DNA from 4 places in the Vibrio sp. HB236076 genome. Region 4 is predicted to be linked to each of the others. Evidence: predicted binding sites of a transcription regulator. Region 4 holds the regulator's gene; each other region holds the start of a gene.
What was found. The regulator PurR, encoded in region 4, represses purine synthesis genes. The targets are predictions, from matches to a motif close to TNANGNAAACGTTTNCNTNA.
Positions count from the first base shown of each region.

Region 1 (3,164 bases), 1.0 Mb from region 4:
CGTTAGGGCTAGAGAATAACAAAAAATGCCCCTTATCAAAGGGGCATAAATCAAACAAAGTGAACGATATCGGTTACTTTTGCTTGCGATTAATCGGCTCGACGTAAGACAGTGTCAAATCCCAAGGCTGTTCAATCCAAGTGTCTTGTGGAATATCGACGATGTATTCATCGACAAGTTCAGCACCGGCAGGTTTAGCACATACCGTGATAAACTTCGCTTTGGGGTACATTTTTCTGACTTGTCTTGCGGTATCACCACTGTCCACTAAATCATCGACAATCAAAAATCCTTCACCGTCGTGTTCTGGTGCTTTTAAAATACTCATGTCGCGCTGATGATCGTGATCATAGCTGGAAATACAAATGGTATCCACATAACGAATGCCGAGTTCACGAGCGAGGATCGCGGCAGGGACGAGACCGCCACGACTCACACCTAGGATTCCTTTCCATTGCTCTGCAGGCATTTGTTTTTCTGCCAGTTCTCGGCAGTAAGCTTGCATGTTGTCCCAAGTGATAATAAATTTTTTGCTCATTGTCATAACCCAATCTGTGAATATAGCAAAGCCTGACGATAGGTTATATCGACAGGCTTAGAAGTGTTAAGCGAACTCTTAATTATTGCAGAGCAAACTTAACGATGAAAATAATCGCCATTACCCATACACTTAATGATACCTCTTTCGCTCTTCCGCTGAATAATTTAATGGCAGCGTAAGCGATAAAACCAAAAGAGATACCCTCTGCGATAGAGTAAGTAAGAGGCATAAGTAAGCAGGTCACCGCGACCGGTGCCGACTCAGTAATGTCATTCCATTCAATGTTTGCCAATCCTGACATCATCAAGATAGCGACATAGAACAGCGCACCGGACGTCGCATAAGCGGGGATCATACCGGCTAATGGTGAAAAGAATAGCGCTAAAAGAAATAAAACGCCAACCACAACGGCAGTCAGACCAGTGCGGCCGCCTTCAGCAACCCCGGCCGTACTTTCTACATAAGAGGTCGTATTAGACGTACCGAGCAAAGCGCCAATAGAAGTGGCGGTTGAATCGGCTAAAAGCGCACGGTTTAAACGTGGAATTTTACCGTCTTTGTCGATCAGGTTAGCTTTGCTCGCTACGCCGACCAAAGTACCCGCAGTATCAAACAGATCAACGAATAAAAATGAGAATACAACCGAAATCATACCGATTTCAAATACCGCAGAAAAGTCGAGCTGCATAAAGGTTGGTGCGATACTTGGCGGAGCAGACATTACACCGTGCCACTGAACGTCACCAAATAAAAGCCCACAAGCCGTGACAGCCAAAATGGCAATCATGACAGCGCCTTTGATTTTGCGATGTACTAAGGCAACGGTGATAAAGAAACCCAACGCCGCTAACAGTGCTGATACGGAGGTGATATCACCCAGTGTCACTAACGTTGCTGGGCTATCGACAACAATACCGCTGTTTTGCAAGGCAATGAAAGCGAGGAACAAACCGATACCGGCAGAAATACCCGTGCGCAACGACATCGGAATGGAATTAATAATCCACTCGCGAACTTTAAATAAGCTGAGCAGAATAAACAGCACACCCGAGCAAAATACCGCCGCTAACGCCACTTGCCAGGAATACCCCATTCCCAGCACAACGGCATAAGTAAAGAACGCATTGAGTCCCATGCCTGGTGCTTGGGCGATCGGGTAATTAGCAACAAAGCCCATGATAAAACAGCCGATCGCCGCCGCCAAACACGTCGCCACAAATACCGCACCGCGATCCATACCGGTATCGGATAAGATAGCAGGGTTGACGAAAATAATATAAGCCATGGTCAAGAAGGTGGTGAGACCAGCGACCACTTCAGTACGTACAGTGGTTCCATTTTCACTGAGTTTAAAAAGCCTTTCGAGCATATTTGAATCCTGTCAAAGATTGAGTAAAACGGTTGCGTAATCGATTGGCGCGAATTATAGAATTATCAAATTATAAATGCCAGAGACTTTCGACCAATTGGTAAAAAAGCAACTTACAAATACAAAACTCATTGAATAAAGAAGTCTGATATATCCCAAAATCCATTTCAAAATATAGTCAAGCGTAAGACAAAACCGCTCAAAACATAACGAAAACCAAATCGATGAAGGAAAAATAATCGTTAAAATACGGTGCACTCACCACGGATATCTCCATTTCCTCGGTGAGTGGCAAACTATGTTAAAAGGACGAGAGAAAATAACAAGCCAAAGCCACAAATTTGATTTCTCGGTCGCAAAAAAAAACGCCGCTAGCAAAGCGGCGTGAAAATCACTTGGAAATTCTAAATAATAGGGGGGTGAACTTTCGTTCAATCACTTGTCCAGGTCACTGTCATTTACAATAACCGAAACACGGGCGATACATAAAGTTTTGTGTATAGACGTTATTTGTTTGCTGCCAAAACTTTACACTCGTTAAACCTGTCATTTTACACCTCTTGATCTAAATCGTTAAAAACAATTGATCCTCGGTTCCTTGGAGGCGATATTTTCGGACTCATCCTATGAGCATTTTTGTCTTTACCTTCACCGCTAACCTATGAAGATAAAGAAGATCGCATCAGATCTTGAAAGTAAATATACTACTTAGGAAAATAATTACAACATTTTTTAGTGAATTCGATCAAAACCATCATAAAAACCCCAATTACTGTAATTAAATTACAAAACTGTTGATATTCGTTCACACCTAGTGTTTTTAGCCTGCCTTATAAAGCATTTTTGTTGAATGGCAAGATTTCTCAACCTGTGACTACCCCAGACCGATGATGAGTGCTACTCTGAACGCCGTTTTTCACCACATTGTATTATGTGGATACTAACCCGTCTGTCTCACACCGGGGGTCACATCACGAGTGGCAACGAAGGGTAACCACGTTGAACAATATCGAGAAGGATAATGATGAAAAATTGATGTGATAAGAAAGCATTTTGCCCTATTTTCAAACTTTTTTTCTTCGCTATCATTGACCACACGCCTCAGTCAGATTGGTATAATAACAAGGAGTTTCCATGTCAGAATTTCTCACTGCTATCCGTCAGCGCACCGACAATCCCATTTGGGACTTTTTTGATCAAATCTGTCGTATTCCCCGCCCTTCTAAACACGAACAAGCACTCGCCAATTACATT
Region 1 is NZ_CP162601.1:2,333,431-2,336,594, forward strand. It holds gene gpt (xanthine phosphoribosyltransferase) at 74-538, opposite strand; gene AB0763_RS10240 (NCS2 family permease) at 621-1,910, opposite strand; gene AB0763_RS10245 (aminoacyl-histidine dipeptidase) at 3,045-3,164, shown strand, end outside.
Region 1: the regulator PurR is predicted to act here: its motif matches at 1,931-1,950, upstream of AB0763_RS10240 (NCS2 family permease).

Region 2 (3,164 bases), 450 kb from region 4:
GGTTGTAAACTATTTCTCACGGATAGCTCATTTATATTGGTATTGTCGTTAAGCTTGGGTAGTGATGTTGATAACGTGTCGCGATGCCGTAAGGTAGGCGAGTAAAAAATCGACGATAACCCAGTTTACAAGCTGTTAATGACAACAAAAGATGCCAAGTTCAGGCTCAAACGTATCATGGACGACGATGCCTTTGGCGCAGACAAAGGCATCAATGGATATCATTAATCGACAATTAAATCATAATCCCGAGCGAGGATTTCAATGATTTCACTTTTGGGATCTGAGCTTAAAAGCAATGGCTGTCCGGTAATTTTTTCTGCGATGTCGCAATAGGTTTTCGACAAGTCCATAAAGGCACTCAACGGCAAAACGCTATCGCGAGCAAGTTGACTGCGCTCTGGCATACGAGATTTATTGAGCAAAATGTCGGGGTCTGGAAAGTAATTGAGTAAGAATTGACGAAAGCCTTCTTTGGAGTTTTCGATGATATCGCCACGTCGATAAGCTTCACCATCCCAAATTCGAGAAGAATCAGGTGTACCGACCTCATCCATGTAAATCAGTTTCTCTTGACCAGATGCGTCTTTTACGTAGCCAAATTCAAATTTGGTATCGACAAATAACTGATCAAGTTTAGCGAGTGATTGACTGATCAAATGAAAACCATCACTGAGCAGTTGTTCGTATAGGTCAATGTCAGCCGGTGAGGCAAAATTGAATGCCGCGTAATTGTCACTGATGTTTTGACGAGTGATATTGACATCGTCGGCTTCTTCGACGCCTGGAATACCAGTCAAAATCCCTTTTGTTGAGGGGGTGAAGAGCAATTCAGGCAAGGGTTTGTCTTTTTCAAGTCCGTCAGGCAATTCAATACCACAAAAGACGCGCTCGCCTTGTTGATAGGCTCGCCACATAGAGCCTGTAAGGTATTGGCGACAAATGGCCTCGATTTTAACTGGCTTGGCCTGTTGGACAATCCAAACAAATGGGTGAGGGATGTCGACAATGTGACTGTCGGCAAGGCCGTGTTGTTTGAAAAGCTTAAACCAGTGATTGGAAATGGCATTGAGGGCCGCGCCTTTACCAGGAACACCTTGCAGCCCTTCTTCACTGTGCCACAAACAATCGAACGCCGAAATGCGATCTGAGATAACCATTAGGGCTAGTGGCGTATCTGGGGCGATGTCATAGCCTTTTTCTTGAATGAGACGTTGACTGTCTTTTTCGGTGAGCCAATACACGGAGCGTACTTTACCACTGTGTACAGGGCGATCAGTTTTGATAGGCAGATCGTCATTAACGGCGAGAACCTGGTTGGCGAGACTCATGAAACATTTCCTACTTGTTAAGAACAGATGAAAAACGAAACCACGGCGCCATGATAACAAATCCCCTATTGGATGCCATAAAAAAAGCAAACGATTGCTTCAGTTGTGAGTATTTTATCCAGTCTGGTTAAATATCCTCCAAATCAATGGAGGGAGCGATAGAGGTCGTGCAGAAAAAACACCTGACAATGGTGTAAGGCACCTCGCTGTTGGAGTTGCTGTTTATCGTTTTCATTGAGGCGTTCGGAGACAACGATGGCACTGGCAGTGTGTGATTCAATGGCTTTAATTGCAACTTGAAATTCACTGTCATACTGTGACGGTGATAGGTGTACGACTCGATCACAACGGATCTGATGTTGAGCGAGTAACTTTGCCGCCGGTCGTGGGCATTGCGCAGTGAAAAATACCCATTGCTGATGGTGCGAAAGTTCGGCTAATTGGCAAACAAGTTGAACGTGGCAATGATTTTCGTGAGCCATTTCATACGAAACAGAAGGTGTTGTTGCAAAAGTCATAATGCTGTCTCCATTCACATACTGTATACCTATACAGTATTACTGTTTGATTCACTGTGCAAGTAAAAAATGACCAATTTGCACAAATAATCAACGCAAGTGGTCACATTGTGATCTGAAGCAAAACAAAGTGCAGTAAGCGAGGGTTGAGGTATGGGGAGATTGGGCTGAGCTTTCAGAACGGAAAGGCATGTTTCTGGCTAGAAGCTCGCCTCAAAGCCAGAACAAAAAAACGATCACTGTATAGGATTATCGCTAAAAAAGACCGAGATTAACGGTGAGATACCGATGTGCTTTTTAAGTGATGAGCTAAGGTTTTAACGGCTTGGTTGAGCTTTTGCATGTGCCGTTCACTGCCGCCACAGTCAGGGTGATGAATTTTGGCTAGGATTTTATAGCGGGCTTTTAATTGCTGCAGGGTTAGGGCATCTTGTTGATCAAAGCCCAATAGAGCATAGGCTTCTGACAGCGGGTGAGTTGAAGCTTGCGATTTCTGATGTTCGAGCTCCTTTTGCAACTCAGTAATCTTACTTTTCATCGCCAACAATAAGCGCTTTTGTTTGATGAGTTGTTGTTCGTGATCAGTTGTTGTGGTCGGCACTGAGGGGGCGGTGCGGCGCTGGCGTCTCACTCGCCAGAAAAGAAAAGCTAAAACCACAAACAAGGCAAAGCTGGCAAGGGGCAACCAAACCCCAAAAGACAATGGGGTTGCGATTGGGCGCGGGTTAGGAGCCGCAACAGGGGCGATCTGAGATTGAATTTCACTGTCGAGCTGGGCGGAACGCTGTTGATTGAATTTTTGTTCCAGCCACTGATTATACAATGGCTCGGCTTGTGGGTTGGAATCACTGGCAAGTCGATACAGTACTTCGGTCCAATCTAGGTCTATCAATGTCTTCGGGTCGACAACAGACAGCCATTGTCCGAGTTGAATTAACGCTTGTGTATTGCCGTCCAAGGCTTGTTGGAGTTGATAAAAGATCGCCTTTTGCCACTCTTGTTGACCTGCGTAATAGTGCCCGAGCAGTTGTTGGGCCTTAGCGTTGTGTTGTGCTGCCGCTTTTTCTAGCCAATAAATGGCTTCATCGTCATTGTTGAGCTTGAGTTGCTGCTCGCCTTTTAACAACCAAGCTTGGCTATCATCGGCACGGAGTTGACCAGGCAACAGGACTAAAAAAAAGACGAGTAACCACAAATAGGGCTGACACGCATCACGGTGAAAAGGCATATTTGATCAATGTTGTAGGCGTTCGATAACCCTATACTAGCACAGAGGTGAGAATCGATGCGACGGCACATCTCACGCAAAGGTTAA
Region 2 is NZ_CP162601.1:1,779,633-1,782,796, reverse strand. It holds gene AB0763_RS07830 (phosphoribosylaminoimidazolesuccinocarboxamide synthase) at 225-1,331, opposite strand; gene AB0763_RS07825 (hypothetical protein) at 1,475-1,849, opposite strand; gene AB0763_RS07820 (hypothetical protein) at 2,121-3,077, opposite strand.
Region 2: the regulator PurR is predicted to act here: its motif matches at 1,414-1,433, upstream of AB0763_RS07830 (phosphoribosylaminoimidazolesuccinocarboxamide synthase).

Region 3 (3,164 bases), 1.4 Mb from region 4:
CTAAAATACGGCCATCAGCAAGGCGCTGTAGCGTGTTCACCGCGCCGGCAAGACGTGCTCGCTCGGTCAACTCGTCAGCCATATCAAAAGCATCGCCTTTAAAAGGCATGGTTACGTTCGCCCCTAGGCCACCTTGTGCAAAGAATTGCTCGGCACTGGCAGTAAACTCACCAACTTGTTCTAGCTTCGCTTGATAATCAATATTCTTGCCAATTTGCTCGGCAAACTGTTGATGTATATAAGGTGACTTACTGTGTGCGATGGGGTTTCCGTACACTCGATAACGTTCAGGCCCTGCCATTCTTATTTCCTTTCTTCATTTATTGCGATATCAAAATTTATAATACTAGGTGACTCTATAGCCATTGGCGTGGAACAAGATACTCAGCCAGTTTGGCTTCGGCACTGCCCTCTTTCGGTTGAAAACGGTATTCCCAACGCGCTAAAGGTGGCATAGACATCAATATCGATTCCGTTCTCCCACCACTTTGCAAACCAAAGAGCGTACCTCGGTCGAGTACGAGATTAAACTCGACATAACGGCCGCGGCGGTACAATTGAAACTGACGTTCTTGATCGCTGTATGGCAATGACTTTCTCTTCTCGACAATCGGGATATAAGCTTGAGCATAGCCTTCACCAACCGCTTTAATGTAATCAAAGCACTGCTCAAACGGCCATTGATTCAAGTCGTCAAAAAACAAGCCGCCAATGCCTCTGGTTTCATCGCGGTGAGGCAAATAGAAATAACGGTCACACCAGGCTTTGTGCTCAGAATAGACCTGCTCACCAAAAGGTTGACACAAATGATGAGCCACTTGATGCCAATACTGACAATCTTCTTCAAAGGGATAAAACGGGGTTAAGTCAAAACCACCGCCAAACCACCATATCGGCGCTTCACCTTCTTTTTCGGCAATAAAAAATCGGACATTAGCATGAGAAGTGGGTACATAAGGATTTTTAGGATGCATGACCAAAGACACGCCCATGGCCTCAAACTGACGCCCCTCTAGCTCTGGGCGATGTGCCGTCGCAGAAGCAGGCATCGCATTACCGAAAACATGAGAGAAGTTAACACCACCTTGTTCAAATACGTCGCCTTGAGTCATGACTCGAGTACGACCGCCGCCGCCAAGTTTTTCACCTTTTTCACGTTGCCACGCATCTTCCACAAAGGTTGCTGAGCCATCCACCTGCTCTAGCTGGCGACAAATACTGTCTTGGAGTTCGAGTAAAAACGTTTTTACGGCTTGCTTATTGACCACGCCCAGATACCTCGTTTGTATACATGTTTGTCGGCTCAGTCTATGAACCGAAACAGAGAGTGCCTACCATACCACTTGTAAAGCGATAAAATAACTGATGTGGCGCAAGCTTCGTGCTACTAAAACGCGAAAATACGGCATCTCACACTCCTGAGATAAAGACATTGACCTAGCCCGACTCACGCAAACGTTTTCCTCAACAAGAAATCCACGTATAATGCCGCCATATTGCACTGTTAAATCACACCTATCCCCTTCAAGGAGTTTATCATGACCGTCGGTATTATCATGGGTTCGAAATCTGATTGGCCAACAATGAAATTAGCTGCAGAGATGCTAGACCAGTTCGGTGTAGAATACGAAACAAAAGTCGTCTCAGCACATCGAACTCCTCAGTTACTTGCCGATTACGCCAGTAGCGCCAAAGAGCGTGGTATTAAAGTGATTATTGCCGGAGCCGGCGGTGCAGCGCACTTACCTGGAATGGCCGCGGCTTTTACCAGTGTGCCAGTGCTTGGTGTACCGGTACAATCCAAAGCCCTAAAAGGGATGGACTCGTTACTTTCAATCGTACAAATGCCCAAAGGCATCGCCGTAGGAACATTGGCCATCGGTGACGCCGGTGCGGCGAATGCCGGTATACTTGCTGCCCAAATTATCGGTACGTTCGACAACCAAGTCATGACAAAAGTCGAAGCATTTCGTCAGCAACAAACCGACACCGTTCTCGCCAACCCTAACCCAGCTGAAGAGTAACCACTGACATGCATGTTTTAGTTCTCGGTTCCGGCCAACTTGCCCGAATGATGGCATTGGCAGGAGCGCCGCTCAATATCACCATCCACGCCTATGACGTCGGCACCAAGGCCATCGTCGATCCTATATCAAAAGCTCAGATTGAAAACGCGAGTTTAGAATCCGAATTAAAGCGCGCTGATGTCGTCACGGCAGAGTTTGAGCACATCCCACATGACATCCTCGATGTGTGCGAACAAAGTGGTAAGCTCAAGCCAAGTGCTCAGGCGATAAAAGTGGGGGGCGACCGTCGCTTAGAAAAACGCTTACTCGACCAAGCGGGGGTTAAAAATGCGCCATATCGTCACATTGAAACGTTCGCCGACCTCGAGTTGGCCATTGAATCACTCGGCCTGCCTTTAGTACTGAAAAGCGCATTGGGCGGCTACGATGGCAAAGGACAATGGCGTATTAAAAACGCCCAACAAGCCCAACAGTTTTGGCCTGAGGTTCAAGCCTGCTTGGACTCGGCCTCCCATCAAGCGATTGTGGCTGAGCAGTGGATTCCTTTTCAACGCGAAGTGTCTTTAGTCGGAGTCAGAAGGGAAAACGGTGATATTGCCACGTACCCTTTAGCGGAGAATATCCATGTTAATGGTGTGCTTAGCCTGTCTTCTGCCATTGACGACCCTCAGCGACAAGCACAAGCGCATGCCATGTTTAGCGCCGTCGCCGACACTTTGGATTATTGTGGTGTGTTGGCATTGGAGTTTTTCGATGTCGATGGGCAATTATTAGTCAATGAAATTGCCCCTCGCGTTCATAACTCTGGCCACTGGACACAACAAGGCAGTGAGGTTTGTCAATTTGAGAACCACTTACGGGCCGTGTGTAATCTACCGCTTGGCAACACTGAGTTATTACGACCAACGACAATGATCAACATCTTAGGTGAAGACAGCATTCATGATATGGTGTTAGCGAAACCCGGTTGTCACCTGCATTGGTACGGCAAACAAAAGCGCGCAGGAAGGAAAATGGGCCACCTTAATGTCAGTGCCCAAAGCGAGCGAGAAAAACAACAATTATTGACCGATTTAACCGACCTTCTACCAGAAAAACTCTACCCAGCGCTTCATCAGTGGTGTGCATCTCTGACTG
Region 3 is NZ_CP162601.1:2,961,674-2,964,837, forward strand. It holds gene aroE (shikimate dehydrogenase) at 1-301, opposite strand, end outside; gene hemF (oxygen-dependent coproporphyrinogen oxidase) at 357-1,274, opposite strand; gene purE (5-(carboxyamino)imidazole ribonucleotide mutase) at 1,539-2,024, shown strand; gene AB0763_RS13065 (5-(carboxyamino)imidazole ribonucleotide synthase) at 2,033-3,164, shown strand, end outside.
Region 3: the regulator PurR is predicted to act here: its motif matches at 1,448-1,467, upstream of purE (5-(carboxyamino)imidazole ribonucleotide mutase).

Region 4 (3,164 bases):
GTACTCAGCGATTAGTCCTTGTCACATCAGCGAGTCATATGCCTCGTGCAATGAAAGAGTTCACTAATGCCGGTTTAACTCCGCTACCCGCACCAACAAACTATTTAGCCAATCGCCAGACACAACAATTTTGGACTCGATATTTACCCAGTAGCCGTTACTTAGAACAAACCGAGTTGTTTTGGCATGAACAGCTTGGCTTGTGGTGGATTCAGTTGCGTCAATTTTTATTGCCTCACAACCAAGAAACCATCGAAGCCAGCCAAACTGAGCTATAATACCATTCTATGAACAAGGTGCTTTTTAATCAGCACTGACTAGACAAAGCGGTAAAATTTAATCATAATTTGCCGCTTTTCAACTGACGTTTTACTTTCTTTATCTGTCTCGATGACTCTCAATACACTGTGACTTGCTTTGACCGATTATCGACAAAACCAATTATCGATAAAAAACAAAGCAAACGATTGCTATGAAACAAAATAAGTATTGAAAGGCAGTATTTGACATACCTACGCGTACTGTAAACGCCAGTTTTGCGTCTCTAACACATAATAATTAGGATACCCTATGGCCACCATTAAAGACGTTGCCCGCTTAGCCGGAGTTTCAACCACCACGGTTTCCCACGTGATTAATAAAACACGTTTTGTTGCTGAAGGAACGCAAGAAAAGGTCATGAAGGCCGTTGATGAGTTAAATTATGCGCCAAGTGCAGTCGCTCGCAGCTTGAAATGCAACACAACTCGTACCATCGGTATGTTGGTCACTCAATCTACCAACCTGTTCTTTTCTGAAGTCATCGATGGTGTGGAAAGTTATTGTTACCGTCAAGGTTATACCTTAATTTTGTGTAACACCGGTGGCATTTACGAAAAACAACGCGATTATATCCGTATGCTAGCAGAGAAACGCGTTGATGGTATTTTAGTCATGTGTTCTGATTTAACCGATGAATTGAACGACATGTTAGATCGCCACAAAGACATACCTAAAGTGATCATGGACTGGGGACCGGAAAACCCACAGGTTGACAAAATTATCGACAACTCGGAAGAAGGCGGCTACCTTGCCACTAAATACCTCATTGATAATGGGCATACTCAAATTGCCTGTTTAAGTGGTCACTTTGAAAAACTGGCTTGTAAAGAGCGCATTGTAGGTTTTAGGCGTGCCATGGCGCAAGCAAACCTCACTGTCAATGAAAACTGGATTTTAGAAGGCAATTTTGAATGTGATACCGCGGTGCTAGCGGCCGACAAAATTATTGCCATGAAGGAAAAGCCAACGGCGGTATTCTGTTTTAATGACACTATGGCACTTGGGCTTATAAGCCGTTTACAACAAAATGGTCTTAAAGTACCGGAAGATATCTCCGTTATCGGTTATGACAACATCGAATTAGCAGAATACTTTTCACCACCACTGACAACCGTTCACCAACCCAAACGCCGTGTCGGTAAAAATGCGTTTGAAATTCTGATGGCCAGAATTAAAAACAAACAAAACGAGCGTCGCGTATTTGAGATGCACCCAGAGATCGTGACGCGTCAATCGGTAAAAAAAATCAATTAACGTCTTATCCTCTGATTTTAACCATATGAAATCAGAGGATATTCATAAAAAACCTTATCCATAACTCGCTTTTTCGCCAACGCATTCTATACTTGAACTAGTATCACATTTTGTGGCACGAACTAAACCTTCTCGTTGAGAATTTCGTATTCTTAGTGTGTCACGAAAAAGGCAAACCATTTGAAAGAATGGGACGCAAAGCTTCCGGCCTTAAGCACCTTTACTCTTTAGTTTAGGTGACAGGTAGCGGGGTTACCGAAGTTAAGTAACAAGAAAAATCTTTACGTTTCAATGACATCTTTCTTCTACTTACATGCGATAATCTCACGCCTGCAAAAGCCATATTGGAATGGTGACTAACTGTCTCTGCCTTGATATCTCATTAAGTCTTCTATTGTGCGACGGAGAGTCAATGACAATAAATGGTATTGAGTTTGTCAATTATATACTTTTTATCATCTTTCTTGTTGCACCTGTTACCGATGGCTTGAGGTTCAATCGCAGATTCTATTGCTACCTTTGGGTATAGAGTGGCATTAATTTTTATACACCGAGAATAGAGAATCATGGATAAACCGATACTCAAAGACTCAATGAAACTATTTGAGCCACTTGGAAACATAAAATCAAGGTCCATGTTTGGTGGATTTGGTATTTTTTCTGGCGACATCATGTTTGCTCTCGTGGTAAAAGACGAGTTACACATACGCGCTGATAAACAAAAAGCCAAATTATTCACCAAACAAGGAATGTCTCCTTATGTTTATCACAAACGCGGCTTTCCTGTTGTAACAAAGTACTTTGCTGTCAAAAATGAACAATGGCAATCAACTGACACTATCTTTGAGTTAGCACAAGAAGCCCTCACACAAGCTCGCGCAGACAAAGTGCATCAACAGCGCGAACATGTAGATCGTTTAAAAGATTTACCTAACTTGCGTCTTGGCACCGAGAGAATGTTGAAAAGAGCGGGAATCGAGTCCGTCGAAGCGTTAAAACAACGCGGTTCACTTGAAGCCTTCAAAGCTATCCGCGCTTTCAACGAAGAGGTCACTGTTGAACTTTTATGGGCCTTAGAAGGCGCGATAGAAGGTAAGCATTGGAGCGTCATCCCTCAATCAAGACGTGAAGAGCTACTGGCTCATTTAAATTAAATCCAAAGCACTCTAATTCAGTATTAGAGTGCTCTTTTTACTGCAAATACGTTTTTTATTTCTTCCTGCCAACACGACTGGGTTAACATTCATACCACACTGTGCTACTTATTAATTATGTGTACCAGTAAACAAAAAGAGCATTGAGATGAAATTAATCAGTTTAGCTAACCCAATTGAAATAGAAATACTTTGTCACTACTTGCAATCTCACTCTATTGACTGCCAAGTCTTTTTACGACACACGCAATCCGTTGTTGGAGAGATCCCTCTTGATGACGAAAATGGCCCTATGATTTGGCTTAATAATCCTGCTCAACAAAAAAAAGCCAAGCATCACATCGACACTTGGCTTGAAGAACAAACCCAATCTCAGCCTTCATGGCACTGTGCAAAATGTCACGAAATTAACGAAGGTCAGTTTGAAATCTGTTG
Region 4 is NZ_CP162601.1:1,333,354-1,336,517, reverse strand. It holds gene elyC (envelope biogenesis factor ElyC) at 1-278, shown strand, start outside; gene purR (HTH-type transcriptional repressor PurR) at 571-1,575, shown strand; cyclic di-GMP riboswitch class I at 1,736-1,835, shown strand; gene AB0763_RS05850 (TfoX/Sxy family DNA transformation protein) at 2,142-2,729, shown strand; gene AB0763_RS05845 (DUF2007 domain-containing protein) at 2,878-3,164, shown strand, end outside.